One region of the Neorhizobium sp. T7_12 genome, then DNA from elsewhere that is predicted to be linked to it. Evidence: predicted binding sites of a transcription regulator. Region 1 holds the regulator's gene; each other region holds the start of a gene.

Region 1 (9,949 bases):
CCGGGACCGAGCGCAGCAGCGAGGACGCTCGACCACCGGTCCTCGAACGCATGCCGGCCGGGTCCTTCCGGGTCGAAACCCCAGGTGAGCGAGTCGCCGAAGCACAGAACCGTTTTCATGGATATGTCTCCGCTTCCCCTCCCTTGCGGATACCTCTCCGCAAGGGCGAGAGAAAACTGTTACACCAGCATCGCCATCGGGTTTTCGATGTAGCGCTTGAAGGCGGACGCGAGTTCCGCACCGAGCGCGCCGTCGATGACGCGGTGGTCGAAGGCGAAGGTTGCCGTCATCACCGTGCCGACCTTGATCTCACCGTTCTTGACGATCGGCTTCTCGACGCCTGCGCCGATCGAGACGATCGAAGCCTGCGGCAGGTTGACGATCGAGGTGAAGTTGGAGACGCCGAACATGCCGAGGTTGGACACGGATGTCGTGCCGCCCTGGTATTCCTCCGGCTTCAGCTTCTTGTCGCGGGCGCGCCTGGCGAGATCCTTCACCTCGTTGGAGATGGCGGAGAGCGTCTTCGTTTCGGCCTTGCGGACGATCGGGGTGATCAGCCCGTCGGGGATGGACACGGCCACGCCGACGTCTGCATGCTTGTGCAGCACGCGGGCCGTCGAGGTCCAGGAAGCATTCGCCATCGGGACATCGCGCAGCGCGAGCGCCATCGCCTTGATGATGAAGTCATTGACCGACAGCTTGAAGGCCGGAACCTCGCCCTTGTCGGTCTTCTTCATCGGCGAAGACTTGTTGATCTCGGCGCGCAGCTTCATCAGCGCGTCGAGCTCGCAATCCATCGAGACGAAGTAGGACGGAACCGTCTGGCTCGACTCGGTGAGGCGCGAGGCGATCGTCTTGCGCATGCCATCATGCGGCAGAAGCTCGTACGAACCCTCGGGGAAAAGCTTGAGGACGGTATCGTCTGCCGGCCCCTTGGCGATCGCCGGTGCGGCAGCAGCCTGTGCAGCGGCGGCCGGTGCAGGCTTGGCACCACCGGAAGCGACAGCTTTTTCGATATCGGCCTTGACGACGCGTCCATGCGGGCCGGAACCCGACACGGTGGAAAGATCGAGGCCGGCTTCTTTGGCGAGGCGACGAGCGAGCGGCGAAGAAAAGGGCCTTGCACCACCCGAAGATGCCGGAGCCGGCGCTGCGGCTGCAGGAGCCGGTTCGGACGCCTTTTGAGCCGGAGCGGCTTCCGCCTTCGGGGCGGGAGCAGCCTCGGCCTTCGGAGCCGGAGAAGCACCACCGCCCGAAGAGGCGGCAGCCGAGACATCCTCGCCGTCAGCGGCAAGAATGGCGATCAGCGCGTTGACCTTGACGCCTTCGGTACCGGCCGCAACGACGAGCTTGGCAACGGTGCCCTCATCGACGGATTCGACTTCCATGGTCGCCTTGTCGGTCTCGATCTCGGCGAGCACGTCGCCGGACTTGACCTTGTCGCCTTCCTTGACGAGCCACTTGGAAAGATTGCCCTCTTCCATGGTCGGGGACAGGGCAGGCATGGTGATGTTGATCGGCATCGAAACATCCTCCCCTTATTTGTAGCAGACGGTTTTCACCGCCTGGACGACTTCGCCGACATTCGGCAGCGCCAGCTTTTCGAGATTGGCCGCATAAGGCATCGGAACGTCCTTGCCGGCGATCGTCAGGATCGGCGCATCGAGATAGTCGAAAGCCTGCTGCATGACGCGGGTGGCGATTTCCGTGCCGATCGAGTTCTGCGGATAACCTTCCTCGACGGTGACGAGGCGGCCGGTCTTCTTGACCGACTCGATGACGGTCGGCAGGTCCATCGGGCGCAGCGTGCGAAGATCGATCAACTCGACGTCGATGCCTTCCTTTTCCAGTTCGGCGACCGCCTTCACGGCATAGGTCATGCCGATGCCGAAGGAAACGATGGTGACGTCGTTACCCTTGCGGTGGATGCGCGCCTTGCCGATCGGCAGGACGAAATCGTCGAGCTTCGGCACTTCGAACTGGTGACCGTAGAGGATTTCGTTTTCCAGGAAGACGACCGGGTTCGGATCGCGGATGGCGGCCTTCAGCAGGCCCTTGGCGTCGGCAGCCGTGTAGGGCATGACGACCTTGAGGCCCGGGATCTGGCTGTACCAGGTGGCATAGTCCTGGCTGTGCTGCGCGCCGACGCGGGCGGCGGCACCGTTCGGGCCACGGAACACGATCGGCGCACCCATCTGGCCGCCGGACATGTAGAGCGTCTTGGCGGCCGAATTGATGATCTGGTCGATCGCCTGCATGGCGAAGTTGAAGGTCATGAATTCGACGATCGGCTTCAGGCCCGCCATGGCGGCGCCGACGCCGACGCCGGCAAAGCCGTGTTCGGTGATCGGGGTATCGACCACGCGGCGGGGTCCGAATTCCTGCAGCAACCCTTGCGTGATCTTGTAGGCGCCCTGGTATTCGGCGACTTCCTCACCCATGACGAAGACGTTCTCGTCGCGGCGCATTTCTTCGGCCATCGCGTCGCGAAGCGCTTCGCGAACGGTGGTCATGACCATTTCGGTGCCGGCCGGGATATCCGGATCGGCGGCAGCCTCGGCCCTGGGCTGGGCCGGGACCTTGGCCGCGGCAGGCGTCTCTTCACTTGCTTCGCGGGCCTTGCCGCCTGCGGCGTCGGACGTTGCAGCCGGTGTGTCCGCGTCAGCCTTGGCAGGTGCCGCCGGCTTTTCCGCGCTCATCGCATCGGCGCTCTCGCCATCTTGCAGGAGCACCGCAATCTTGGTGTTGACCTTGACGTTTTCGGTGCCGGCAGCGATCAGCAGCTTGCCGATCACGCCTTCATCGACGGCTTCCACTTCCATGGTCGCCTTGTCGGTCTCGATTTCAGCGATGACATCGCCGGACGTGACCTTGTCGCCTTCTTGCTTCAGCCATTTGGAAAGCGTGCCTTCCTCCATGGTCGGAGAAAGCGCGGGCATCAGGATATCGATTGGCATTGGGTTCCCTCCCCGCGATCAGAGCAGAATGTCAGTGTAGAGCTCGGACGGATCCGGCTCCGGATCGGCCTGGGCGAAATCGGCGCTATCCGAAACGACGTCGCGGATATCCTTGTCGATCGCCTTCAGCTCGTCCTCGGTGGCCCAGCCCTTTTCGATGAGGCGCAGGCGCACCTGCTCGATCGGGTCGTGCTCGGAGCGCATCTTCTGCACTTCGTCCTTGGAGCGATATTTCGCCGGGTCGGACATGGAGTGGCCGCGATAACGGTAGGTGAGCATTTCGAGAATGATCGGGCCCTTGCCGGAGCGGCAGTGCTCGAGCGCCTCGTCGCCGGCGGCCTTCACGGCACGAACGTCCATGCCGTCGACCTGGATGCCAGGGATGCCGAAGCCGGAACCACGCAGCGAGTAGTTCGACTGCGCCGTCGCACGAGCCGTCGAGGTGCCCATCGCATAACGGTTGTTCTCGACGATATAGACGATCGGCAGCTTCCAGAGGGCCGCCATGTTGAAGCTCTCGTAGACCTGGCCCTGGTTGGCCGCGCCATCGCCGAAATAGGCGACCGAGACGCTGTCATTACCACGATACCTGTTGGCGAAGGCGAGACCGGTTCCGAGCGAAACTTGGGCGCCGACGATGCCGTGGCCGCCGTAGAAATGCTTCTCCTTGGAGAACATGTGCATCGAGCCGCCCTTCCCTCGGGAATAGCCGCCCTTGCGTCCGGTGAGCTCGGCCATGACGCCACGCGCGCTCATGCCGGTTGCCAGCATATGCCCATGGTCGCGATAGGCGGTGATAACCTGGTCACCCTCCTGTTGCGCCATCTGCATGCCGACGACGACAGCTTCCTGGCCGATATAGAGGTGACAGAAACCACCGATGAAGCCCATGCCGTAGAGCTGGCCGGCCTTTTCCTCGAAACGACGGATCATCAGCATTTCACGATAGGCGTGAAGATCCTGATCCTTGCCGAAATCCGGGGTGTTCTTGCCCGTAAACTCCTTGGCGGAGGCTTTCGAGGCCGATTTGATTGCAGACTTTGCCGCTGGTTTGCGGCCGGATACAGACGCGGTCTTGGTCGGCGCCATTCATCCCTCCCTTTGAGTTCTGCGTTGAGAGCGAGATTACGCCCTGACGTGTATCGCCAGATTCCCACTCTGGTGTCGGGGCGTACCATAGGCAAGAAAAGCTGCCCCAGCAATGCCATAAATGCATGGCTCACATTCCGCGCAACCTATTGAATAGGTTACAGAAATGTAAAATTAACCGAAATCGGGTTAATTTAGAAGTAGTTGTTGAAGATGACGATTTCGTCGCCGCGGGAAATATTCAGCTGATAGCGGGCGATCTCGTCCAGCATGTCCTTGTCGAGCGAACCGTCGCTCATCAGTTGAACCTGCCGCTCCAGCGTTTCGCGCCGGGCGGTCAGCTTGGCGAGTTCGCCCGCGCGGGCCTGCCGCTGACGTTCGAATTCCTCCGTGGCGATCAGACCGAGGTCGCCATGGATGGAATGATAACCGAAGTAGGACAGAAACGCGACTGTGATGGCGGGAAGGACAAAACGGCCGAATTTTCTTTTCTTATGATGCTTTGTCCACATGCCGCTCTAACGCCTTGTCACGCTTACGGGATCTCAAATCAGATCCGAAACAGAGCTTCAAATTCGCAGAACTTGCTTAAGCAATCGTTGACCAGAATCATGACGCGAAAAAGCCCGCGCTTTTGGCGCGGGCTTTCATGGCAAATATCGGATCGAAAAGCCTTAGGCTTTCAGGATGCCGCGGCCGGCATAAACGGCCTGCGGGCCCAGCATTTCCTCGATGCGGATGAGCTGGTTGTATTTGGCCAGCCGATCGGAACGCGACAGCGAGCCGGTCTTGATCTGTCCGCAATTGGTGGCGACGGCAAGATCGGCGATGGTCGAATCTTCCGTTTCGCCCGAACGGTGCGACATGACGGCGGTATAGCTCGCCTTGTGTGCCGTCTCGACCGCATCGAGCGTTTCCGACAGCGAGCCGATCTGGTTGACCTTGACGAGGATGGAGTTGGCGACACCCATCTTGATGCCGTCGCGCAGGCGCGCCGAGTTGGTGACGAACAGGTCGTCGCCGACGAGCTGGCACTTGGCGCCGATCTTGTCGGTCAGGTACTTCCAGCCGGCCCAATCGTCTTCGGCCATGCCGTCTTCGATTGAAATGATCGGGTACTTGGCTGCAAGCTCGGCCAGGTAATCGGCCATGGCTTCCGGCTCGAGCGTGCGGCCCTCACCTTCCATTTCGTACTTGCCGTTCTTGAAGAATTCGGTCGAGGCGCAATCGAGCGCCAGGCAAACGTCGTCGCCAGGCGTGTAACCGGCCTTCTCGACCGATTTCATGATGAAGTCGAGGGCCTCCGACGCGCTCTTCAGGCCCGGTGCGAAACCGCCTTCGTCGCCGACATTGGTATTGTGACCCTGGGCCGCCAGTTCCTTCTTGAGGACGTGGAAGATCTCCGAGCCCATGCGCACGGCGTCCTTCAGCGTATCGGCGCCGACCGGCATGACCATGAATTCCTGGAAGTCGATCGGGTTGTCGGCATGCGCGCCGCCGTTGATGATGTTCATCATCGGCACCGGCAGGACATGGGCGTTGGGGCCGCCGACATAACGGTAGAGCGGCAGGCCCGACGTTTCGGCGGCAGCCTTGGCGACGGCGAGCGAGACGCCGAGGATGGCATTGGCGCCGAGGCGCGACTTGTTCGGCGTGCCGTCGAGCGCGATCATCGTCTTGTCGATATGGATCTGGCTTTCGGCATCGAAACCGCCGATCGCATCGAAGATCTCGGTGTTGACGGCTTCGACCGCCTTTTCGACGCCCTTGCCGTGATAGCGCTTGCCGCCGTCACGCAGTTCAACGGCTTCATGGGCGCCGGTGGAGGCGCCCGACGGAACGGCCGCGCGGCCCATCGAACCGTCTTCCAGATAGACATCGACCTCGACGGTCGGATTGCCGCGGCTGTCGAGAATTTCGCGGGCGATGATATCGGTGATGGCGGTCAAGGGTCTCTCCCTGGGTTTGGACTTGACGTCACGAGGTCACTGAAAATGTCTCATAATCAATGACACGAAAATTACAATCGAAGCAGTTTGCGCGCTTTTTGTGGGCGGGCTCAAGCCGCCTTGGCGATGGCATCGAGCGCGAGCAGCTTTTCGAGCAGCCGTGGCATGTCCTTCAGATGCACCATGTTGGGGCCGTCCGAGGGCGCGTTGTCCGGATCCTCGTGGGTTTCCAGAAAGACGCCGGCGACACCGACCGCGACGGCTGCGCGCGCCAGCACCGGCACCATGGTGCGGTCGCCGCCGGTCGAAGCGCCCTGCCCGCCCGGCTGCTGCACCGAATGCGTCGCATCAAAGATGACCGGAGCGCCGAGCGACGCCATGATCGGCAGCGAGCGCATGTCGGAGACCAGCGTGTTGTAGCCGAAGGAAGCACCGCGCTCGCAGAGCAGCACGTTCGGATTGCCGCTCTGGGTGAACTTGGCAAGCACGTTCTTCATGTCCCAGGGCGCCAGGAACTGGCCCTTCTTGACGTTGATGACGCGGCCGGTCCTGGCGGCTGCGACAAGCAGGTCCGTCTGGCGGGAGAGGAAAGCCGGGATCTGCAGGATGTCTACCGTTTCCGCCACGACGGTGCATTGCTCTTCCGTGTGAATGTCGGTCAGGACCGGAAAGCCGAACTCCTTCTTGAGGTCGGCAAAGATTTCCATGGCGGTTTCGAGCCCTATGCCGCGCTTGCCGGAAATCGACGTGCGGTTGGCCTTGTCGTAGGAGGATTTGTAGACGAGGCCGATACCGAGCTTGCCGCAGAGTTCCTTCAGCGCGCCTGCCATCATGAAGGCGTGGTCGCGGCTTTCCATCTGGCAGGGACCGGCGATCAGCGACAGTTTTGCGTCCTGCGCGAAAACCACCTTGCCGTCTCCCTCGCCGACGGAGACGCTGGAATTTGCGGTAACTTCCATGAACCTATTCCTCGAAGCCGAACAAAACACCCTGGCCGGGCGCCGCCGAGACGAGAACACGGCCCTCCCGGCGGACGAATGCGACGTCATTAGCAGCAAGGGTGATCTCTGTCACGGCAAGATCGGCCGTCTTGAAGATGATCACCCGGCCGCGCAGCCCCTCGGCACCCGGCGTCGGCGGCAGGGCGAATTCCGCCTCGAGTTCGTGATCCTGCAGGATGCGAATGTGGGCATTTGCCGCCGCAAGCTCGAGCGAAGCAGCCTCTGGCTTGGCCTTCGTCATCAGCACCTGCTCGGCCAGGGGTGCGAAATCGGAGGGCGCCGATGCCGACAGGATGATCTTGCTCAGCCCCATGACCGCATTGGAATGGTGCTCCAGTTCGCCGCGATCGGCCGGCAGGGGATTGATCCGCTGGCAGGAAAACATCAGGAAGTCGGGCGCCCGGTCATCACCGGCAAAAGCCAGCCGGAAGCTCGCCTGGGTTTCGGAACCGTCGGCCAAGGTCATCCCGCGGGAAAATTCCAGCACGTCGCCTGCCGAGACGCCGCGCATCTTGAAACGCGCGTGATCGGCCATCGCGTCGCGCGTGGCGACAACGAGCGCCGAGAAGCCCTGCCTGTCGCGTCCCTTGCGGAAGGCCAGATCGCGTGCGGTAAAAACGTTGCCACGTTTGGCGGCAGCGCTTGCATGACGGCGATTGGCAAGAGCCAGCGGCTCCAGGTAGCTGCCATCCGAGAAGAACACGCAAGCATTGGCTGTGCCGAAAGGATGAAAAGCGTCGGGCGCAACTGTAAAACCAAGCTTCGTGAGCCGGGAACGCGCAGCGGTAAGTCCCGCCACCGGCAGCACGAGATGATCGATTGGTCTTGCATTCACGCGAGGGCCCCCGGAATTGGAATCGCAAAGCTACTTTGGCAGCGGGCTCGCGCCGCGCAAGTGGTGTGGCTCGAGATATCTGGCACGCATCTATGAAGAAAAAATCATCATACTTCACAGAAATTTAGGGACTTGCAGAACACATATGGAACATATAGTGTCCGTTCTGGATTTGTTTCCGACTCTGAGGGTGCCAAAAGATGCTCACGCGCAAACAACAGGAATTGCTTCTGTTCATTCACGAACGCATGAAGGAATCCGGCATCCCGCCGTCATTCGATGAAATGAAGGATGCTCTCGACCTCGCGTCCAAGTCCGGCATCCACCGCCTGATCACCGCGCTCGAGGAGCGCGGCTTCATCCGCCGCCTGCCGAACCGGGCCCGGGCGCTCGAAGTCATCAAGCTGCCGGAAGCCTACTCGCCGAGCATGCAGCCACGGCGCGGTTTTTCGCCCAGCGTCATCGAGGGCAGCCTCGGCAAACCGCAGCCGGTCGCGGCGCCTCAGAAACCCGCCGCCAACGACGATTCACCGAACGCCACCACCGTTCCGGTCATGGGCCGCATCGCTGCCGGCGTGCCGATCTCGGCGATCCAGAACAACACGCATGACATCGCCGTGCCTGCCGAGATGCTCGGTTCCGGCGAACATTATGCGCTCGAGGTCAAGGGCGATTCGATGATCGAGGCCGGCATTCTCGACGGCGATACCGTGATCATCCGCAACAGCAATACGGCCAATCCGGGCGACATCGTCGTGGCGCTGGTGGACGACGAGGAAGCGACGCTGAAGCGCTTCCGCCGCCGCGGTGCCTCCATCGCCCTCGAAGCCGCCAACCCAGCCTATGAGACCCGCATCTTTGGGCCGGACCGGGTGAAGATCCAGGGCAAGCTCGTCGGCCTCATCCGCCGGTATCACTGATCATCTGCCGGAGCGGTTCCGGCAATGAACTATCGAAACCCTGGCTTCGCCAATCATAGTGGCGGTGCCGGCTCCAGGGACGATCTGCGCCCGCCATGGCGGCACGGATCTGCCAGCGCCGAATGTCGGTCGCGCCGTTGAGGGAGATCTCCAGGGCACCCGTCTTGCGAAGCGTGGCACCGTTGATCATCAGGGCGCCGGACCGGCATTGGTCGAAGCGGGCACGCGGCGCAATGACAAGACTGGCGGCGTCGCAGGCGGCACCCGCATAACGGCCGTCCTCGACAACGATAACGATGCCCTTGCCCGTGCTTGCCGCACACCAGGCCGTCGGCTTGCAGGTGAAGCGGCCGGCAGGCGCCTGTTTTATCCTCGACTTTGCCGTTTCGAGTTGCTGCGGGGTCAGTTCGGGGCGCTCTTTGGTTCTCTCGCCGGGCGGCTTGTCGCCGGGCGGCTTGTCGTCGGGTGGCTTGTCCCTGGATGGCGACATTTCAGGCTTGGTCGGATCGCCGAGCAGAAGCGCCCTTTTCCATTGGCCGTAGACGAAGTCGGGCGGGCGGGCGCGATTGGTGGCGACCCCTTCTCCGTCTAGAAGTGCTACCATCGCCCCGTCTTCCGAGATCAGGATATCCGGCAGGGACATCGACCGCTCCTGCCAGGAAAGCAGTAGAGCGGTCACCAACAGCGGCAGGCCTATCAGCCTCAGTCTCGTCCTCATGAGCGTCAGCAGCAGGAAACCTGCCGTCGAGACAGCTAGGAACCAGGGATGCTGTCGCCCTATGCCGACATCGCCGCCCCAGGCGGCGACGTGTTTGGCGATGGCGATCACCCACTCCAGGCCGAGGCCCATGAGCTTCATGAAGGGCGCATCGAGGCCGAACGGCATCAGCAGCATGCCGGCCAGCCCCGCCGGCATGACCACGAAGGAGATGATCGGCATGGCGGCGAGATTGGCGGCAAGGCCGTAGGTGGCGATACGGTGGAAATGCTCGACCGAAAACATGGCGGTCGAGATGCCGCCGATCAGCGACGTCACGAAGATGCCGGCCGCGAAATTCCAGGATGCCAGCACCGGCGTCACCACGGGGTGATGGAGTGGCAGAGGTTCGGGATCGCGGCGTTCTGCCCTGTGTTTCCAGAGTGCGTAGCCGGCGACCAGGGCGGCGGTGGCGGCAAACGACATCTGGAAGCTCGGCCC
Region 2 (9,949 bases), on a different contig from region 1:
GGACCCCGAGAAGGATCAGCGGTGGCAGAGACAAAAGGACGACGGCAGCGTTCAGGATGCCCCAGGGCACGTTCATGCCGAGCTGCGACATTTCGGAGGCGATGATCGGCAGGGTCTTCGCCTTCGAGGTCGTGAGCATCATGGCAAGCAGAAACTCGTTCCAGACCAGGACGAAGGAGAAGGCGATGGCGCCGAAGACCTGGAAACGGGCGATCGGCAGCGCGACGCGGAAGAAGGTCGCGTATGGGCCAAGTCCGTCGACACGGGCGGCCTCCTCGACATGTAGGCTGACGCGCTCGAAGGCCGGCACTGACAACCAGATCGTGATCGAGGCGGTCACGATGAGATAGGTCACGATCAACGACAGGCGGGTGTCGTAGAGATCGAGGCCGAGCCAGATGACCAGCATGGGGATGGCGATTGCGACTGGGGGGAGGAAGCGGAGGGACAGGACGAAGAACCGCGCTTCCGCCGTGATACGGTTCTTGAACCGGGCGATCACATAAGCCGCTGGCACTCCGAGGACGGCACCGAGCAGCACGGCGCTCGAGCAGATGATCAGAGAATTGGTGAGCGCCCGTGCAACCGAGCGGCGGTTCAGGACATAGCTCATATTGTCCCAGACCGGTTGGAAGACCAGTTTCGGCGTCGAAACCAGGAGATCTGCATTGGTCTTGAAGGCGTTGAGCAAGGTCCATAGCAGCGGCAGCACGACCAAGGCGGCGGCAAAAAGGAGCAAAAGCTTGAGCAGGAGGGTCGAGAGCTTCATCGATTGAGCCTCTTCCAGGTGAAGGTGAAGGTGACGATAGTCAGCACCATCATGATGACGGCCATGGATGAGGCGTAGGAGATCTTGCCCGCTTCGATGAAGCCTTGGGAATAGGCGTACATGTCGAGAGTCTCGGTGGAGATGCCGGGACCACCGCGCGTCATGACATAAACCAGATCAAAGGAGCGCAGGCTTTCGATTGCCTTGACAAGCAGCAGGCTGATCAGCGGCGCCTTCAGCATCGGCAGGGTGACAAAACGGTGAATCTCGAAGCGGGTCGCCCGGTCGATCCGTGCAGCTTCAAGCGGCTGCGGCGGCAGGGATTCGAGAAGCTTCAGGATGATGACCGCGAAGAACAGACCCCATTGCCAGACATCGACGAAGGCGACGGCGAGAAGTGCGCCAAGCGGGGTCGAGAGAATGTCCGGCGTGATACCGGTGAGTTCCCTGACCGGCCAGGTCAGCGCGCCATAGAGCGGGTGAAAGGCGAACTTCCAGACAAAAGCAGCGCAGACGCGGGGCAGAAGGACCGGAATGATGAAGAGCACGCAGAGGATGTTGCGCATGCGCGGGCTCGCTGCCTCGAACATCGCAATCCCAATGGCGAGCCCCGTCACCATGGTCGCAGTCACGCTGATGATCTCCCACTTGAAGGAGACCCAGAGCGCATTGAGGAAGCGGGCGTCCGAAAACAGCGCGAGGTAATTGGCGAACCAGACATAGTCTGCATTGGGGGCCGAAAGGGTGCGATTTTGGAGCGATATGTTGATCGCGTAGATCGTCGGCACGAGCGCGAGCACGATCAGGATACCCAATGTGGGTCCCAGAAAAACGTAGGGCAGCGAGCGGCCGCGGCGCATGGCAAATCCTCGGATGGGAAAAGGGGCGCGTCAACAGACGCGCCCGCTAGAGGGCTCAGGAAGTGTCAGAGCTTGGCGGCGAAGGCTTCAAGTTCGGTCAGCGTCGCCTTGATGTCGGTGCGGCTGCCGGTGATCAGTTCTTCCAGCATGATGCCCCACTGGTTACCCAGTTCCTGCCAGCGCGGATCCTGCCAGAAGGTGACAGTGGTTTTCTCGCCTGTCGCAGCCATGGCGTCGGCAAGGTTCTGGCCGAAGGTCTTGGCATATTCCGGGCTCTGATAGGTGCTGGTGCGCGTCAGTTCGCCCGGCTGCCCTGCGGCGAGGCGACGGGCCTCCTGCTCCTTGGACGTGGCCCAGGCGACAAAGAGACCGGCGCAGGCCTTTTCCTTATCCGTCGCGTTTGCCTTGGACGCGATGGCAAAACCATGGGCGTAGCCGCCACCCGGCAGTGGCGAGGGCGGTACGGAGAAGGCGACCTTGTCGGCGACCTGGCTCTGCGCCTTGTCGACGGACATGCCGCCGAGCGGGGCGGATTCGATGATGATTGCCACCTTGCCGGAGCGGAAAGCGCCGGTGGATTCGTCCCAGGAACCGGTCTGCGTGCCAGGTGCCGAATACTTGAAGAGCTCGAGATAGGTCTTGGTCGCTTTCAAGGCGGCATCCGAGTTGAAGGACGGCTTGCCGTCCTTGAACCACTCACCGCCATTGGCCTTAAAGAAGGGCATCCAGCGCCACACGTTAGCGCCTGAGCCACGTTGGCCGCGCAGGGCGGTTCCGTAGACGCCGTTCGCCGGGTCATGCAGCTTCTGTACGGCCGCGAGATATTCGTCCCACGTCTTTGGTGGCGCAATGCCGGCCTTTTTCAGGAGATCGGTGCGGTAGACCATCAGGTCGCCGCCGCCCTGCACCGGCGCAAACCACTGCTTGCCATTATAGGTGGCTGCAGCCCGCATGCCGGCATCGAAGTCGTTGTAGTCATATTCGGCCGGGTAAAAGCCCCCGAGGGGGACGATCCAGCCGGACGAGGCAAAAAGTGCGAGGTTAGCTTCATCGACGTAGTAAACGTCAAAGCTGCCAACGGTCGAGGCGTCGGCCTGCGACTTTGCGCGGCGGTCATTTTCGTTGAGATAGCTGATCTCGAAGCCCGCGCCCGAGAGCTCTTCGAACTCGTCCACATAGTCCTCGAGAAGTGTGAGACCGTCACGCGGCTGTGCCAGGACGCGCACGTCGTCGGTGCATTGTGCGGCGGCAAGAGCATTGGATGCGGCAAGCATGGCGATGACCGCGCAACCGGCACGGAGAGCATTGAGTGTCATGATTTCCTCCCTCAGATGGTAAACTCCCTTACCATCGACAGGGGGCATTTTTGCGCAGGCTATCAGCGCGAACTAGTTTGTCTTCGTCGCAGAACTAGTATTATTTTGACATCTGTGCGCAACAACATGAGTCTGTGAATGCCTATTGCATCAGATTTTCCGCAGTCGATCTCCGAAACCTTCACTGCCACGCGCGAGCAGATCGTCCTGCCAGGAGGCGCCTCCTATCTGATCCGGCGGGACGACTATCCCAATCCGATCTGCATCTGGAACTATCATCCGGAATGGGAGATCCATTTCATCCCGGGTGCGAGTGGCTTCGCCTACGTCGGTGACTATATTGGCCCCTTTCGGCCGGGACACCTCATGCTCACGGGCACCAATCTGCCGCATAATTGGATTACACCCGGCGCACCGGAGATCCCCGGCCGCGACCTGGTCCTACAATTCGACGCGGATGCCCTGATTGGCGTCCGTGCGATCTGTCCCGAGTTTGACGTGCTCCATCGACTGAAGCCACTCGCTCAGCGCGGGATTGAGGTTTTGGGTCCAGAGGCCTTCGCCATCGGGGCCAAGATCCTTGAACTGCACGCCGTCGGCCACCGGGGCGGACTAGGGCTCTTTCTGGAAATTCTGCAGGACATCGAGGCTGCATCGCCGAAGCGCCTGCTTGCGAGCGAACACTTTCTCTCAGTCTATAATCAGGTGTCGGACCGCAGGCACCGTCGGATCGACCAGGCGATACAGATCCTGCAATCGAATCCCGGCGCGCAGATGCACGAGGTGGCGGAACAGGTCGGTTTCGAGCCCTCTGCCTTCTCGCGCGCCTTTCGGCGTCTCACAGGCATGAACTTCTCCGACTACAGCCGTTCGGTCCGCGTCTGGCGAGCCCGCACACTGCTTGCGGAGACAGAGACAACGATCACCGACGTCTGTTTCGAGGCCGGCTTCAACAACCTGTCCAACTTCAATCGCTACTTCCGGATGGAAACGGGCCTCACACCTCGAGCCTATCGCAAGGCCGCGCGCATCAGAGCGAAGTCGGTTATCGCTGGCTCGCTAAAACAAGCCTAAGCCGTGAGAAGAAAGTCATGTACCGACGAGCTGAAGGAAGTGCAGCCATGGCGCGACGTGTCTTGGAGCGGTAGAACCGCTACTTTCTCGACGCGCGAGATCAGGCAACGAAAACCTGAGGGAAAAATAACCAGGGCTAACTCGCCGGCCACATCGTCACTGGCGAGTTAGCCATTCCTGATGATGCTCTTCGACCGGCCGAGCGCACGCCTACGTCCCTCCCTGAACGCGCACTTTCCTCTACCGCAGGCCGTCCCGTCTGTTCATCGAAGATCGGCATCGTGTCCACAAATCATCTGTAACATGGGGATTCCGCCATCAGCTGTCCCTCCTCAGCAAGGGAGTGGAATCGGAGAAGAAGCACAGACGGTTGTGTCTTCCTGTGTTAAAGTCCCCCGCGGTCGCGGGCCGTCTAGGCAAGCTTTGCAAGCGTAGCTGAGGCGATGCCACGCGGCTTAGCTGCCGTGCCTACCTCTGGCCCCATGATCAAGCTCCATTGACATGGTCATTCTCGATCTGAAAAACTTTTATGATGGTAGAGCAGTTCGGGTCGCCTTCGTCGAGAAGCTGTACCGGCGAGATCCAGCCGACTGCAACGCTCACGGCCGTAGCGACCGCCCAACCGGGTTCTTCGCCGGCGCGTTGCAAAAGCCGCGGTCCATGTGACTCGACGCACTGGCGAGATTGCTGGATTGCGGCTACGGGAGCATTGGCGCGTTCCAGATGCGCGCTTATCTCAGCCTGAAGAGGATCGATGACAAAAAGAGCGAACAGCCAGGCTGCGATATCCGAGATCATCAAAAAACCTATCACTGGTTCGGCAAACATGTCGGAAACGGTCCGACATCACGAAAGCGCCGAAGACTTCGCCAGAGGGGCCCGGACCAAGGGTCGTTGTTAAAATAGATAGTGTTCGCTAGCGTTCAAGGCTCGCCGGTCGACGACCAGTATGGCAACGCCTTTCGTATGTTCGGTTGGCGGCGGTGGCCTTCCTCCCAACGCCCGCCAACTCGCCACTGGCCTTAGGTGAGCCTAATGCATGCACGGAATACATGGCGGCCATGATTTGCTCGCTTGCTCTCGGCACCCCATATACTCTGAGACTATCCAGGTGAGTTTCAAGTATGATGCCGTTCCGTCGCCGCCAGTGGCTGAGCGACGGCGTGCGCGAAGGAGACAGCATGGAAGAAATTGCCAAAACCCTTGTAGAAATGGATCCCGTCGAGCGGTTCCAACTGCTTGACACCGTCACCGACGCGCTGAGGCAAGCTGCTGGTCAAGCCGAAGAACAGGGCGACACTTGCTTCGCCGCCAATTCGAGATGTCTGGCGGGTTCGATCGTAGGATGCGCTAATGATCCGGAAGGAGAAAACCTAGCGGCCGCCGAGCTTTTGCTGAGGCAGGGCGTCATGCTCCTGCACTTATATTCGAACAGGTCGAACGCGCGGTCCGTGCTTCATTAGGTCAATCCGCGAACTGTGCGAGCAGAGCTCCGGGAACCGAGTACATTTCCCTCGGTTTGGAGGCGATGAAACCGATCCGACCGCACCAGCCCATCCATCCGTGCGCAACCAAACCGATGACTTCCAAGACGACACCGGCGTGACAGACGAGATCATCGTCGTGGTTCAGGCTCAGTCGGCACGTGTCTAACGTAAACTCCGAAGAAGCGCGGTGATGCCCATGCAGGCCGATTTGTTTAAGGAGCAGGCGCCCTTTTTTCCCGCCGGCTTCCGTTACTTGCCAGATGTGGTTCCTGCGGGGATGCAGGCCGACCTGGTGCGCCTTATCAAGGAAATGCCGCTGAAGCCCTTCGATTTCCATGGCTACGAAGGCAAGCGGCGCGTTGCCTCCTTCGGTTGGAAGTTTGATTTCGATACGCAGCGCCTTCGTCAGACTGAAGCGATACCCGACGATCTGCTGCCAGTCCGCGACATCGCTGCCCATTTCGCCGGCATTCGGCCTGACAGTTTGCAGCAGGTATTGGTGACGGAATATGAGCCTGGCGCGCCGATCGGCTGGCACAGGGACAAAGCGGCCTTCGCCCGTGTTGTCGGCCTGTCGCTTCTATCTAGCTGTAGGTTCAGGCTGAGACGGCGAGCTGGTAGCAAATGGGAACGTTTTTCTATATCAGCGGAACCCGGCTCGGCCTATCTGCTGTCAGGGCCAAGCAGGAATGAATGGGAGCATTCCATCCCGCCTGTCGATCGGCTGCGCTACTCGATCACCTTTCGTGAGCTCAGGTGACGCCCTTGCCAGCGAGCGGGAGTGCCATAACAACTTGCCGCCCGCTATCTGAGCGGGTTCTCAGCGCAATTTCGTTTGCGGTTTCGCAAACCGCACGCCATCCCCCCGTCGTCTTCGGAGATGAATTCCACTCCGGCATTCTTGAAGGCGATACGTATCACTCCTAGCGTCGAGGCATGCCTGGACCAGCCTCCCTCCCGATCCTCACATCCAGCGTCGGCTTCAGCTGGAGCGCGCTTTCGGGTCCAACGCCCAACCTCCTGGTTGGACAAGACTGGCGGTCTAAAGCGCCAGCCTTAGCTGCGGTTCCGCAGACGGTGCTTGCCGCTCCAGCGAGGACAGGGTGACGCCGAGCAGACGTATCCCTTTTTTCAGTGGGAAAATCGGCGTGAGAAGCAGGCCGATCAGATCCTGAAAATCAGTGATCGCCGACAGGGGTGCAGGGACCGTCTTGCTGCGGGTGACTTGGGTAAAGTCGGCATATTTGACCTTTAGCGTCACCGTCTTGGCGCCAATGTCATTGGCCTCGCAGTAACCCCACACTTTTTCGATCAGCGGCTGAAGCCCTTCGCGGGCAGGCTCAAAGGCGTGGAGGTCTTGCGAGAATGTGTCTTCCGCGCCGACGGATTTGCGCACCCGATCCGGCTTGACCTGGCGATTGTCGATACCGCGGGCGATGCCATGGAAATACGGTCCTGACTTGCCGAAATGCTCCACCAGGAACTCAAGCGTCTTCTCTTTCAGATCCGCGCCCGTTTCGATTCTGAGCCGATGCATCTTTTCGGCCGTTGCCGGTCCGACACCATGGAATTTATTGACCGGGAGGACTTCAACGAAGGCCGGCCCGTTCCTCGGCGTGATGACTGCCTGTCCATTGGGCTTGTTGAGGTCGCTCGCCATCTTGGCGAGGAACTTGTTGTAGGAAATCCCGGCCGAGGCGTTGAGGCCGGTGACCAGCTTGATCCTGGCGCGGATCTCCAACGCAATCTCGGTGGCGATCTCCATGCCCTTGAGGTTTTCGGTAACGTCGAGATAAGCCTCGTCGAGCGAAAGCGGCTCGATGAGGGGCGTGTATTCGGCGAAGATTTCGCGGATCTGCTGCGACACAGCCTTGTAGACGTCGAAGCGCGGAGGCACGAAAATCAGCTCGGGACATTTGCGCTTGGCAGTCACAGATGGCATTGCCGAGTGAACGCTGAACTTTCGTGCCTCATAGCTTGCCGCTGCCACTACACCGCGGGCGGCCGAGCCACCGACGGCAATCGGTTTGTTACGTAGGTCCGGATTATCGCGCTGCTCGACCGAGGCATAAAAGGCATCCATGTCCACATGTATAATTTTCCGGACCGGGGTTGAGTTCATCTCGTCCATGGCGGCTTTAGGATCACGATAGATCGGCCCTGGAATTCGAGTCGAAACAAAAAGAGAACATAGCAGGCTTACGTGCGATATCAACCGAATTCGACGGCGTCTTCTCACTGCGATCGAAACCAGCCGCCACCGAAGGCATTCACATCCTGTGGAAATCAACATCGGGAGACACCCAATGGCGGACGACAGCACTACGACAATCCGGGCCACTTTCGAAACACGCGAAGCAGCCGATCTTGCCGTCGAACATCTGGTTCAGCAGCACGGCATATCGAGGCCGGACATCTTTATTCAGTCGGCAACCGACCGCAATTCCGTCGGCTCGGCGCCGTCGGGCGGCGATGTCTCCCATGAAGAGGGCGCCCGTCGCGACGTGCCTCTCGAAGGCGAGATCGAGGTCTCGGTGGATATCGCATCCAGCCAAGTCACCGCCGTCGAGCGCAGTCTTGGAGACGCCGGTGCGCTCCGTGTGTCGAGCCGCTGAGCATGGGCGACAATCTCTCAAAATACCGTGCCAAGCGTGATTTCAAGAAGACCAGCGAGCCGAGAAGCGAGGCGCAGGTCAAGCCGTCGGACCGCCGGCGGTGCGTTATCCGGAGGCACGACGCCACACGGCTCCATTATGATCTGAGGCTCGAACTTGACGGAGTTGTTTAAGTCCAGGGCAGTAACCAAAGGGCCGTCGCTTGATACCCACGACAAGCGACTGGCAGTCGAGGTCGAAGATCACGCGCTCGACTAACCTTGTTTCATTTGCAGTTTTCCGCGTAGGCTTCTACTCGTTTGAAAATCTCAACCGTGAGAATTCTCCAGGCTTGAAGGCCGGTAACCATTTCAGATCAGCCTAGTGAACCGGTAAGGCCATAACGCTACTTCAACTGGAATATTACCGGCTGGGTTTACGACAATGTCCGGTTGATCCAGTCCGCCATGAATTGCCGGGTTTTAGCAGCCAGCCGGGTCGGTAGCCGTTCGAAGCCATGAGGGCCTTCGGGCACGACAAGGAGGTCCGACCTGCCGGCTTGGCGTTGCCAGCGGTCATGCATGCGGATGGTATCCTCTACTATGGGATCAAGCGCTCCCGCAATGAATAGGGCAGGGGGCATTGCTGACAGATCCGCGAAAACTGGCGAAAGGTCCGCGTCGGACGCTAAATTGGCGGTCAATCTGTCGAGGTTCCTCTCAGCCGATTTGGGCTCGATGATCAGACTGCCCTTCGCTGTCCTGAGGCTTTTCGATCCGCCCAGGTCGAAGGCTCCGCACAACGAGACAAATCCGGCTACCTCTTCGAGCGAGCGATGTCTGGCGAGGCGGGTCAGCGCACACGCGGCAAGGTGTGCACCAGAAGATTCGCCTTCGATGATCAGCTGATGCGTTTGGAAGTCCGCAACATGATCCAGGGCCCACCCGGTGATGGCGACGGCGTCCTCTATCGTCCGCTCAAGATCGTCATCCACCGCAAGATGAAAATCGCCGCTGGCGACGGTGACGCCGCACGATTTCGCCATCCGCATGTTCCAGCCATCGTCGAGCCGGGAATTGCCCAAGACCCACGCCCCACCGTGAAAGTGCAGGAGAAGAGCTTTGACTATCGGTCGAGGTCGGAGAATGCGGATCATCGTCTGATGGTTACCGACCGGCAGCTCGATAGTCTCGATCGATATGTCCGGCCATCGACTTCCAGGCAGGAGACGCTGGCCAATCCCGATAACGCTGTCAATCAGCCTGGCGTTCAGCCGTCTGCCCGCGTGGTAACGCGGCATCCATGACAGGACACGGTTGAGACGCCGTGCGCTGGCAAAGTCGCCTGGGTTGAAAATGTCGGCAGGGTCGATCTTCATGGTATTACTCGGGCGGCGGCGCCGCAGACCGCAGGCGACACATCTGTCGATCAACACCGATGACGTGCCTGGGGAAGGGACACTGCCCAATCATGGCAGGCTCCCCCAGAGAGCCGGCAAACCAATTCAGCCCGCCAAAGTTCCGCGTGCCATGCGCATTCTTCCATTCACATCTCAGATGCTTGCTCCTTTCCCTCTGCTTCATGCTGCTCCCAAGAAACGAGCGTTGATGTTTCCCTCAGAGCCTGAGCAGCCGTATCCGGTGTAGGTGAGGTTTGATCCAGCGGGAAATGCCAGCGAAGTTCCGGTCTTGCTGCCGTCAGATCGACGTGCGCCCGTAGCAAACAGCCTGCCCGTTCCTTCCTCGCCCCCGCCCCCAGGAACAATATTACCCGTTCCCGGTTGGAGCTCCGATGACTGCGATGGTTCGCGGTGAAGCCGATTTCAATTCGGGAGGATCCTATGACTGAG
Region 3 (9,949 bases), on a different contig from region 1:
TGCGATCATCGAATATGCCGCCGAGCTTTTCCCGGAGAAGGGCGTCTGGCCGGAAGCTGCCGCCGACCGCGCGGTCGCGCGCTCCGTCTCGATGGAAATGATTTCCGGCTTCCGGGCGCTGCGCAATGCCTGCCCGATGAACATGCGCCGGCCGAAGGGCAGGATCGAACTTGCCGACGGAGTGATGGACGACGTTGCTCGCATCGAGACGATCTGGCGCGAACTGCGGGCGAAATCCGGCGGGCCTTTCCTGTTCGGCGAATTTTCCGGAGCGGATGCGATGTTTGCGCCTGTCGTCAGCCGTTTCGACGTCTACGATCTGACGAGTGACGCGGAGACGCTTGCCTATATGTCGGCAATGAAATCTCATCCGGCATGGCTCAAGTGGCAGGAGGCCGCACTTGCCGAAACCTGGGTCGTCCCGGAGGACGAGGCTTAAGTCGCATATTTCTCAAAAAATCCGGGCAGGGACTGGTCAAAGCCCGGTAGGGCATGTATAAGCCGCCCAAATTTCCGAGATCGAGACATGTCCAATCGGCCTCAGTTCCGGCCGGGGATTATGTTTTGCACGCAAGTGGAGTAACGAAAATGGCTGTACCGAAGAGAAAAACGAGCCCGTCGAAGCGCGGTATGCGCCGCTCCGCAGACGCACTCAAGGCTCCGACCTATATCGAAGACAAGAACTCCGGCGAACTGCGCCGTCCGCACCATGTCGATCTGAAGACCGGCATGTATCGCGGCCGTCAGGTTCTGACGCCGAAGGAAAGCGCATAAGCGTTTTCGTTCTATTGCATCAAAGGTCGGCTCTGCCGGCCTTTTTTGTTGCGCGAAGACTTGTTTTGCCGCGCCGAAGACTTGCGAAAGCAAGGCAAGCACGTACAGTCCGGCCATATCGACTGGAGTTCGAGACCATGCTTGCCGCATTGCCGCTGATGATCATCCCGTTCATTCTCTATAACCTGGGCATGCTCGGCATTCTGGGCGGCGGCGGGGTCGCGTCACTCGGCAACGTCATCAGCTCGCTTCAGATGCTCTCAGGTGCCGTCTGGACCATGACGCTTGGTGACGTCATCATCGTCATCTCGCTGGTCTTCCTGTTCGTGGAAATCCTCAAAGCAAGCCGCAACGGCCGCGGTTCGCTGATCAACCACATGCTGTCGATGCTGGTCTTCATCGCCTATCTGGTCGAATTCCTGCTGGTGCGGGATGCCGCGACGCAGATCTTCTTCATCCTGATGACGATCACCTTCGTCGACGTCATCGGCGGCTTTGCGGTAGCAATCCGCTCGGCCGGCCGCGACGTGTCAATCGGGCTCTAGGCGCCCTTCAGGTCAGAGATTATCGAGGCGGCTCTGCAGGTTGCGGAGCTGTTCCTTCAACTCGTCGATATCCTTGGCGTCGGTCTTCTTGGCGGCAGGCGCCTGGGGCTGCCCCGCAAACGGCGAGAACATCTGCATGGCCTGGCGGAACATGTCCGTGTTGCGGCGCACCTGTTCTTCCATCATCTGGATCGGCATCTGCAGGTTCTTGCTGAGCGGCGTATCGCCGAAGGCGCGCGTCATCTGTTCGCGCATCTGAACCTGCTGGTCGGTAAAAGCCTTCATCGAGTGTTCGAGGAAGGTCGGGACCACCATCTGCATCTGGTCGCCGTAGTAGGAAATCAGCTGCCGCAGGAAGGAAATCGGCAGCAGCGTGTTGCCGGTCTTCGATTCCTGCTCGAAGATGATCTGCGTCAGAACCGAATGGGTAATATCGTCGCCGCTCTTGGCGTCCTGAACGGTGAATTCCTCGCCCTTCTTCACCATCTTCGCCAGGTCTTCCAGCGTCACATAGGTGCTGGTGCCCGTGTTGTAGAGGCGCCTGTTGGCATATTTCTTGATTATGATTTCGCCTTCGGTCTTTGCCATGATTGCCTCCTGCTCCCGTCAATATGGTTTGGTCATTATCGACTGCCATGCTTCTCCCGACAGGAATGTAAGCCTAAATGACGAGGACTTACAAACGATTTGTGCGGCGCGGCGACGGGTTTGTTGCGCAGCAAACCCGTGAAATCTAACGGGCATTTTCGAAACGCCCGACGGGTTGGCAGCGACGTTCGGCTGCCGTTTGACTCTCGGCTCAAGCTTTGCCAGTCTCGCAGGCAAATAACGGATAAGAGGAAACGTCCATGTCCAATCCATCCATCGTGATCGCAGCCGCTGGCCGTACGGCGGTCGGCTCCTTCAATGGCGGCTTCGCCAATGTCCCGGCGCATGAACTGGGTGCGGCGGCGATCAAGGGTGCGCTGGCGCGCGCCGGCGTCGAGGCGGCTGAGGTGGACGAGGTCATCCTCGGCCAGGTCCTGCCGGCGGGCGAGGGCCAGAATCCGGCCCGCCAGGCGGCGATGAAGGCCGGCGTGCCGCAGGAAGCCACCGCCTGGGGCATCAACCAGCTCTGCGGCTCGGGCCTGCGCGCCGTAGCCCTCGGCATGCAGCAGATCGCGCTTGGCGACGCCAAGATCATCGTTGCCGGCGGCCAGGAATCGATGTCCATGGCGCCGCATTGCGCGCACCTTCGCGGCGGCGTGAAGATGGGCGATTTCAAGATGATCGACACGATGATCAAGGACGGCCTGACCGACGCGTTCTACGGCTACCACATGGGCATCACGGCGGAGAACATCGCCCGCCAGTGGCAGCTCTCCCGCGAGGAGCAGGACCAGTTTGCGGTCTCTTCCCAGAACAAGGCGGAAGCCGCGCAGAACGCCGGCCGCTTCAAGGACGAGATCATCCCCTATATCATCCAGACGCGGAAGGGTGACGTGACCGTCGAGAACGACGAATACATCCGTGCCGGCGCGACGCTCGATTCGATGGCCAAGCTGCGGCCGGCCTTCGACAAGGAAGGCACCGTCACGGCGGGCAACGCATCCGGCCTCAACGACGGTGCGGCGGCTGCCGTGCTGATGACAGAAGCCGAAGCCGCCCGCCGCGGCATCACGCCGATGGCCCGTATCGTCTCCTGGGCGACTGCCGGCGTCGATCCGCAGATCATGGGAACGGGTCCGATCCCGGCCTCGCGCAAGGCGCTCGAAAAGGCCGGCTGGCGCGTCGCCGATCTGGAGCTCATCGAGGCCAACGAGGCGTTCGCGGCCCAGTCCTGTGCCGTCACCAAGGATCTCGGCTTCGATCCGTCGCTCGTCAACGTCAACGGCGGGGCGATCGCGATCGGCCATCCGATCGGCGCATCGGGTGCCCGCATCCTCAACACGCTTCTTTTCGAGATGAAGCGCCGCAACGCAAAGAAGGCACTCGCAACGCTCTGCATCGGCGGCGGCATGGGCGTCGCCATGTGCCTCGAAGCCATGTGACGCGATAGGATGATTGTGGATAATCCCGCCGGCGTTGCAAAACTTCGCGGCGGGCCTATCTCCCCGACGGAAGCATGTCAAACTAGGTAAGTATCCGGTCACATAGAAGGACCGGATCACAACTCAAAAGGGGAAGACCGCATGAGCAGGGTTGCATTGGTTTCGGGAGGAACGCGTGGGATCGGGGCAGCCATCTCCGTCGCGTTGAAGGCGGCAGGTTATCGCGTCGCGGCAAATTTTGCGGGCAACGAGGAAAAGGCGAAAGCCTTCCACGACGAGACCGGCATTCCGGTGTTCAAGTGGGATGTCTCCAGCTATCAGGCCTGCGTCGACGGAATAGCGAAAGTGGAGGCCGAGCTCGGCCCGATCGAGGTGCTGGTCAACAATGCGGGCATCACCCGCGACGGCATGTTTCACAAGATGACGCCTGAACAGTGGAACGAGGTGGTCGGCACCAACCTGACCGGCCTCTTCAACATGACGCATCCCATCTGGAACGGCATGCGCGACCGCGGGTTCGGCCGGGTCGTCAACATCTCGTCGATCAACGGCCAGAAGGGCCAGATGGGCCAAGTGAACTATTCGGCAGCCAAGGCCGGCGATCTCGGCTTCACCAAGGCGCTGGCCCAGGAAGGTGCTTCAAAGAACATCACCGTCAACGCCATCTGCCCTGGCTACATCGCCACCGAAATGGTGCGGGCGGTGCCGGAAAAGGTGCTGAACGAGCGGATCATTCCGCTGATCCCGGTCGGACGCCTCGGCGAACCGGAAGAGATTGCCCGTTGCGTCGTATTCCTCGCCTCCGACGACGCCGGCTTCATCACTGGTTCGACGCTGACGGCGAATGGCGGCCAGTTCTTCGCGAGCTGATTTCCGCCATTAACCTTTGAGCGGGTTTCGGCGCATGGTGGTGCGCCGAAACGGTCGATCTCTATGGTTAACAAATTGTTTTTGCACGATATATTGCGGTGAACAAACCGCGAAACGGGTGATGTCGCCGATTCGTCGGCGATTCGTTCCGGCTTTGGCCAAGGGTTAATGCCGACGGCCTCTCAGGCAAAAACAAAACCGGCGCCGATTGCTCGGGCGCCGGTCCTGAGGGACTGGATTGTTGCTCGCGATTAGCGGCAACGGGCCTCGTAACGACGGCCGTAACGGTCGCGATAGATGCAGTAGCCGCGGCGTTCCGAGGACTGGCCGATCGCAGCGCCGACAAGGCCGCCCGCAACTGCGCCAACCGCCGCGCCACCCCAGCTATTCGTCACGGCGCCACCGATAACCGCACCCGTGCCGGCGCCGATTGCGGTGCCGCGTTCAGTTGCAGTACAGGAGGCGAGCGTGCCGATCATGCAGCCCGCAATCAGAATCTTCTTCATCATGTCAGTTTCCCTTCCCTTTGGTACACACGGCTACGCCGCTTTTAGATCCTGCCCATCAGCAGCAGGATAATGATGATAAGCACGACAAGGCCCAATCCGCCCGACGGACCATAGCCCCAGCCTCGGCTATAGCCCCAATTCGGCAACGCGCCAATGAGTAGCAGGATGAGGATGACGAGCAACACGGTTCCGAGCATGATTTTCTACTCCGCTAGACAATCCAGTATGGATTTGGCGAGGAAACGTAGCGCCGTGATTTTTGTTCCATCGGCTTGCAAACGTGTGCTCTCACGTGTGGTTAAACTGCGTTAGCCAATGTTAATGGCACCTGAACATATTCGCTTCCGAAGTCTTTACCGCGACGATTTTCTTGCGGGTCTCTCGTGATGAGACCTACCATATCTTGTGAGAACAAATAGCGAAGATAGAGATGTCTGTGATTCGTCGGCGATTCGTTCCACCTTTGGCCTGAATCTTAATTTCGTGCTTGAAGGAGGGCGGAACGGCCTGAATCGGTTGATGAAACATTAACCATATCAATGCATTGACTCTTCCGATTCTTCGTGAAAGCGCAGCTTCGGGATGAGTCCTGCAGTTGTATGCATCCAATCTTGATGCAGATTCACGATGTCGTGGGGAAATCCGGAGTCGCATCAATATATAGCGGTGAACAAAAGCTGAATCTTCTTGAGTCTGCGATTCGTCTCCGATTCGTTCGCGTCTGTTCCTTTACGTTTAAAATTCGAATCGCCGAGCGTTGATTTGCGGCCTCCAGCGATCACTCTTCGGCCGCAAAACTATTCTTCAGGCTTGCGTTTGCCTGACTAGATCGCCATGTGTTGCGTGGCTTCTAGTTTTGGGCGAAGGCGCGAGACCCAAGCCGTATGTGATGCGCGGAACCAGGCATTGAATTTCCAGCCCATGATGCTCAGCGGGCGCGGCGTCACCGCCGTCCTCGGACCCACCAATACCGGCAAGACCCATTATGCCATCGAGCGCATGGTGGCGCATGGCACCGGTGTGATCGGCCTGCCGCTTCGGCTGCTGGCGCGCGAGGTCTATACGCGCCTTGTCGAGAAGGTCGGCGCCTCGCAGGTGGCGCTTATCACCGGCGAGGAAAAGATCACTCCGCCGAATGCCCGCTTTTCCGTCTGCACCGTCGAGGCCATGCCACGCGAGACGAAAGCCTCGTTCGTCGCAATCGACGAGGTACAGCTCGCCGGGGATCTCGAACGCGGCCATATCTTTACCGACCGCATCCTGCATCTGCGCGGCCGTGATGAAACGCTGCTTCTGGGGGCGGCGACCATGCGGCCGATCCTTGAGAGGCTGTTGCCGGGAATAACCGTCGTCGAGCGGCCGAGGCTCTCGCAACTCTTCTATTCTGGGCAGAAGAAGATTACCCGCCTGCCGCAGCGGTCCGCGATCGTGGCGTTTTCAGCCGACGAGGTGTATGCGATCGCCGAGCTTATCCGCCGCCAGCGCGGCGGCGCGGCGGTGGTGCTGGGTGCGCTCAGCCCGCGTACCCGCAACGCCCAGGTCGGCCTCTACCAGTCCGGCGACGTCGAATATCTCGTTGCGACGGATGCGATCGGCATGGGGCTCAATCTCGATGTCGATCACGTGGCATTCGCCCAGGACCGGAAATTCGACGGTTATCAGTTCCGCAGTCTCAATCCGGCAGAACTGGCGCAGATCGCCGGCCGCGCCGGGCGGCATGTGAGGGATGGGACGTTCGGCGTGACGGGGCAGGTCGCGCCTTTCGAGGACGAATTGGTCGAGCGAATCGAAAGCCACCACTTCGATCATGTCAAAGTGCTGCAATGGCGCTCGAAGGCCCTCGATTTTTCGTCGCTCAAGGCTCTGCGGGAAAGTCTGGATGCGTCGCCGACGCTGCAAGGATTGACACGGGCGCTTCCCGCGACGGACAGCCAAGCCTTTGATTATCTTTCGCGTTATCCCGAAATCAAGGACATCGCGACGACTCCCCAGCGGGTCGAGAAGCTCTGGGAGGCCTGCGCGTTACCGGACTATCGACGAATTGCGCCGGCGCAGCACGCCGACCTTATTTCGACTCTTTTTTCCGATCTTGTACGCTTCGGGACGGTGAATGAAGAATTCATGGCGGAACAGGTCCGCCGCGCCGACCGCACCGATGGTGAAATCGACACATTGTCGGCCCGCATAGCGCAGATCCGGACCTGGACCTACGTCTCTAATCGCCCTGGTTGGCTTGCCGATCCGACACACTGGCAAGAAAAGACACGGGAAATAGAGGATAGGTTATCGGACGCGCTACATGAAAGGTTGACGAAACGCTTTGTTGATCGCAGGACATCTGTGCTCATGAAGCGCCTGAGAGAGAATGCGATGCTGGAAGCTGAAATCAGTGTGAATGGCGATGTCTTTGTAGAGGGACATCACGTCGGGCAATTGGCCGGTTTCCGGTTTACGCCCGTTTCGGGAACCGAGGGGCCCGACGCCAAGGCGGTGCAGGGTGCCGCTCAGAAAGCGCTGGCGCTCGAATTCGAGGCGCGGGCCGCGAGGCTTTATGCCTCCGGCAACAGCGATCTGGCGGTCGGCTCCGACGGGTCCGTTCGCTGGCTCGGCGAGCCCATCGCCCGTCTTGCGCCGACCGAGCATGTCATGCGGCCGCGCGTCATCCTGCTCTCCGACGAGCAGCTGACCGGCAATGCCCGCGAACATGTGCTCGCCCGCCTCGAGCGCTTCGTCAACCATCACATCGCCACGGTTCTGAAGCCGCTCGACGATCTGTCGCGCGCCGAAGACCTGCAGGGCCTCGCCAAGGGGCTCGCCTTCCAGCTCGTCGAAAGTCTCGGCGTGCTGTTCAGGCGTGACGTCGCGGACGACGTGAAGTCGCTCGATCAGGATGCGCGCGCCTCGATGCGTCGCTACGGCATCCGTTTCGGCGCCTATCACGTCTTCATGCCGATGCTTCTGAAGCCCGCACCGGCGGAGCTCATCACGCTCCTCTGGGCGCTGAAGAACGACGGCCTCGACAAGCCCGGTTACGGCGATCTCATCCCGGCGCTTGCCGCAGGGCGCACTTCGGTGGTCGCCGATCCGACGTTCGAACGGATGTTCTACAAGCTTGCGGGTTTCCGCTTCCTCGGCAAGCGTGCCGTGCGGATCGACATCCTGGAACGGCTTGCCGATCTCATCCGTCCGCTTCTGCAGTGGAAGCCGGGCTCGACGCCGCGTCCGGAAGGGGCATATGACGGCCGCCGCTTCACGGCCACGACCGCAATGCTCTCCATTCTCGGCGCGACGCCGGACGATATGGAAGAAATCCTCAAGGGCCTCGGATATCGTGCCGACGCCGTGAAGCCGGAAGAAGCGCAGGCATTCCTGGCGGGCCAGGATGCAGGTTCCGTGAGCGCTGTTCCTGCAGCCGCGTCGGCAGGAGACGCGCCGGAAGCCTCCGACGGCGATGACGCCGATGCGAGCGACGCTTCGGCCGAGACAACGGCAGAAACCCCTTCGACCGAGGCCGCGCCTGAAACCGCCCCGGCAGAGGCCGTGGCTGATGCTGCGCCGGCTGAGACGGCTACTGCAGAACCGGTTGCTTCGGAAGAAGCTCCGGCTGAGCAGGCTGCGGCTGAAGACGAGGCAAAGGCTGCCGAGACTGGAGAGCCGAAGCCGGTCCTGCTGTGGCGTCCGGGCGGCGGCCGTGAAAACAACCAGCGCGGCGGACGCCCTCAGCATGGCGATCGCCGTGGCCATGGCGGCCAGCGCAGCAATGCCGGTGGCGAAGCCGGCCAGCCGGCCCAGGGCCGTCGTGATGAGCGTCGCGACGGTGGTGGCGAGCGGCGTGATGCGCGCCCGGCCGGGGAACGTGGTGGCGAGCGCAACGGTGGCGAACGCAAGGACGGCGGCAAGCCGAACCGCGACAACAACCGCCGGCCAGATAACAACAATACCAACAACCGCGGGGGCGATCGCCCCAACCGCGGGGAGCGCCACGAAGGTGGCCCGCGTCCGGACCGCAACGACCGCGGCAAAGGGTCGCAGCCTGCGCGCTTCGAGGCCAAGCCGCCCCGCAAGGAGAAGCCGATCGATCCGGATTCGCCCTTTGCAAAGCTTGCAGCTCTCAAGGAGCAGATGAAGAAGTAAGGCCCATGACGGAAAAACAGCCACAATCCGGTTCGCGCCAGCGCATCGACAAGTGGCTGTTTTTTGCCCGCATGGCGAAGTCACGGTCGATCGCCCAGGATCTCATCCGCTCGAACCACGTGCGGGTGAATGGAGACCTGGTGTCCCAACCCAGCTCCCAGGTGAAGCCGGGGGACCGCATCGATCTCAAGCTCGAGCGTCGCGATCTCGTGCTGGTGGTCAAGGCCGGCGGGGAAAGGCGAGGACCTTTCGAAGAGGCCCGGCTGCTCTATGAAGATATCAGTCCGCCTCCCGAAGAAACCAAGAGGCTGACGTTGTTCGAACAGGCGCAACGGGCGCAGGGAAGCGGCCGGCCGACCAAGAAGGAGCGCCGCGACACCGATCGGCTGTTTCCGGGTATCGACGCGGACCTAGATTAGAAAAAACGACCCGCTGCGCTCAGGTTTTCAGCACGGATATCCTTGCTAAGCCAAGCCAAAGGCTTTACCTGACTGTCGAAAAGCCGGATCGCCTACCTCCTGTCATTTTTGCAGTTGGGTTTTCGCCTCTCCCGGCTTTCCGGTGTGCCGGCGCTTCCCATCCGTCGACGTGCCGCTGATCCGCGATAGTCCTGGAGTGCCGCATGACGTATGTCGTGACCGACAATTGTATCCGCTGCAAATACACCGACTGCGTCGAGGTCTGCCCGGTCGACTGCTTTTATGAAGGTGAAAACTTCCTCGTCATCCATCCCGACGAGTGCATCGATTGTGGCGTCTGCGAACCGGAATGTCCCGCCGAGGCGATCAAGCCGGACACGGAGCCAGGCCTCGACAAATGGCTCAAGATAAACACCGAGTTCGCTCAGATCTGGCCCAACATCACGGTCAAGCGCGATGCGTTGCCCGAAGCCAAGGAGATGGACGGCGTCACCAACAAGTACGAGCAGTATTTCTCCGCCGAACCCGGCAAGGGCGATTGAGATTTGCTCCGACGGAATGGCTCGGAAGCAGTTTCGAATCACTTTGCCTTTTTGTTGGGCAGAGCACGGCTATAGTGCTCTGTGCACCTGCAAAAGCAAATTATTGATTTCCGCACTTTTTTGTGG

Evidence for each region. The regulator LexA, encoded in region 1, represses DNA repair genes until DNA is damaged. The targets are predictions, from matches to a motif close to TGTTCNNNNTGTGTTCNG.
Region 2: the regulator LexA is predicted to act here: its motif matches at 7,680-7,697, upstream of dinB (DNA polymerase IV).
Region 3: the regulator LexA is predicted to act here: its motif matches at 5,555-5,572, upstream of C5J26_RS22610 (helicase-related protein).

The regions. Positions count from the first base shown of each region.
Region 1 is NZ_PVBK01000002.1:405,233-415,181, reverse strand. Features, by position in the region: gene C5J26_RS08000 (SGNH/GDSL hydrolase family protein) at 1-119, opposite strand, end outside; gene C5J26_RS07995 (pyruvate dehydrogenase complex dihydrolipoamide acetyltransferase) at 180-1,523, opposite strand; gene C5J26_RS07990 (pyruvate dehydrogenase complex E1 component subunit beta) at 1,539-2,957, opposite strand; gene pdhA (pyruvate dehydrogenase (acetyl-transferring) E1 component subunit alpha) at 2,976-4,046, opposite strand; gene C5J26_RS07980 (septum formation initiator family protein) at 4,241-4,558, opposite strand; gene eno (phosphopyruvate hydratase) at 4,721-5,995, opposite strand; gene kdsA (3-deoxy-8-phosphooctulonate synthase) at 6,106-6,954, opposite strand; gene C5J26_RS07965 (VOC family protein) at 6,959-7,831, opposite strand; gene lexA (transcriptional repressor LexA) at 8,032-8,751, shown strand; gene C5J26_RS07955 (ComEC/Rec2 family competence protein) at 8,732-9,949, opposite strand, start outside.
Region 2 is NZ_PVBK01000011.1:5,999-15,947, reverse strand. Features, by position in the region: gene C5J26_RS21370 (carbohydrate ABC transporter permease) at 1-769, opposite strand, end outside; gene C5J26_RS21365 (carbohydrate ABC transporter permease) at 766-1,629, opposite strand; gene C5J26_RS21360 (sugar ABC transporter substrate-binding protein) at 1,695-2,945, opposite strand; gene C5J26_RS21355 (AraC family transcriptional regulator) at 3,084-4,019, shown strand; gene C5J26_RS21350 (hypothetical protein) at 4,506-4,847, opposite strand; gene C5J26_RS21345 (hypothetical protein) at 5,144-5,482, shown strand; gene C5J26_RS21340 (alpha-ketoglutarate-dependent dioxygenase AlkB) at 5,703-6,266, shown strand; gene dinB (DNA polymerase IV) at 6,549-7,637, opposite strand; gene C5J26_RS21330 (hypothetical protein) at 7,813-8,121, shown strand; partial or broken gene C5J26_RS21325 (DNA polymerase ligase N-terminal domain-containing protein) at 8,124-8,376, shown strand; gene C5J26_RS21320 (alpha/beta hydrolase) at 8,537-9,478, opposite strand.
Region 3 is NZ_PVBK01000012.1:102,169-112,117, forward strand. Features, by position in the region: gene C5J26_RS22570 (glutathione S-transferase family protein) at 1-439, shown strand, start outside; gene rpmF (50S ribosomal protein L32) at 589-774, shown strand; gene C5J26_RS22580 (hypothetical protein) at 912-1,319, shown strand; gene phaR (polyhydroxyalkanoate synthesis repressor PhaR) at 1,332-1,907, opposite strand; gene C5J26_RS22590 (acetyl-CoA C-acetyltransferase) at 2,168-3,349, shown strand; gene C5J26_RS22595 (beta-ketoacyl-ACP reductase) at 3,491-4,219, shown strand; gene C5J26_RS22600 (YMGG-like glycine zipper-containing protein) at 4,471-4,728, opposite strand; gene C5J26_RS22605 (DUF3309 family protein) at 4,770-4,925, opposite strand; gene C5J26_RS22610 (helicase-related protein) at 5,650-8,862, shown strand; gene C5J26_RS22615 (RNA-binding S4 domain-containing protein) at 8,868-9,281, shown strand; gene fdxA (ferredoxin FdxA) at 9,485-9,823, shown strand.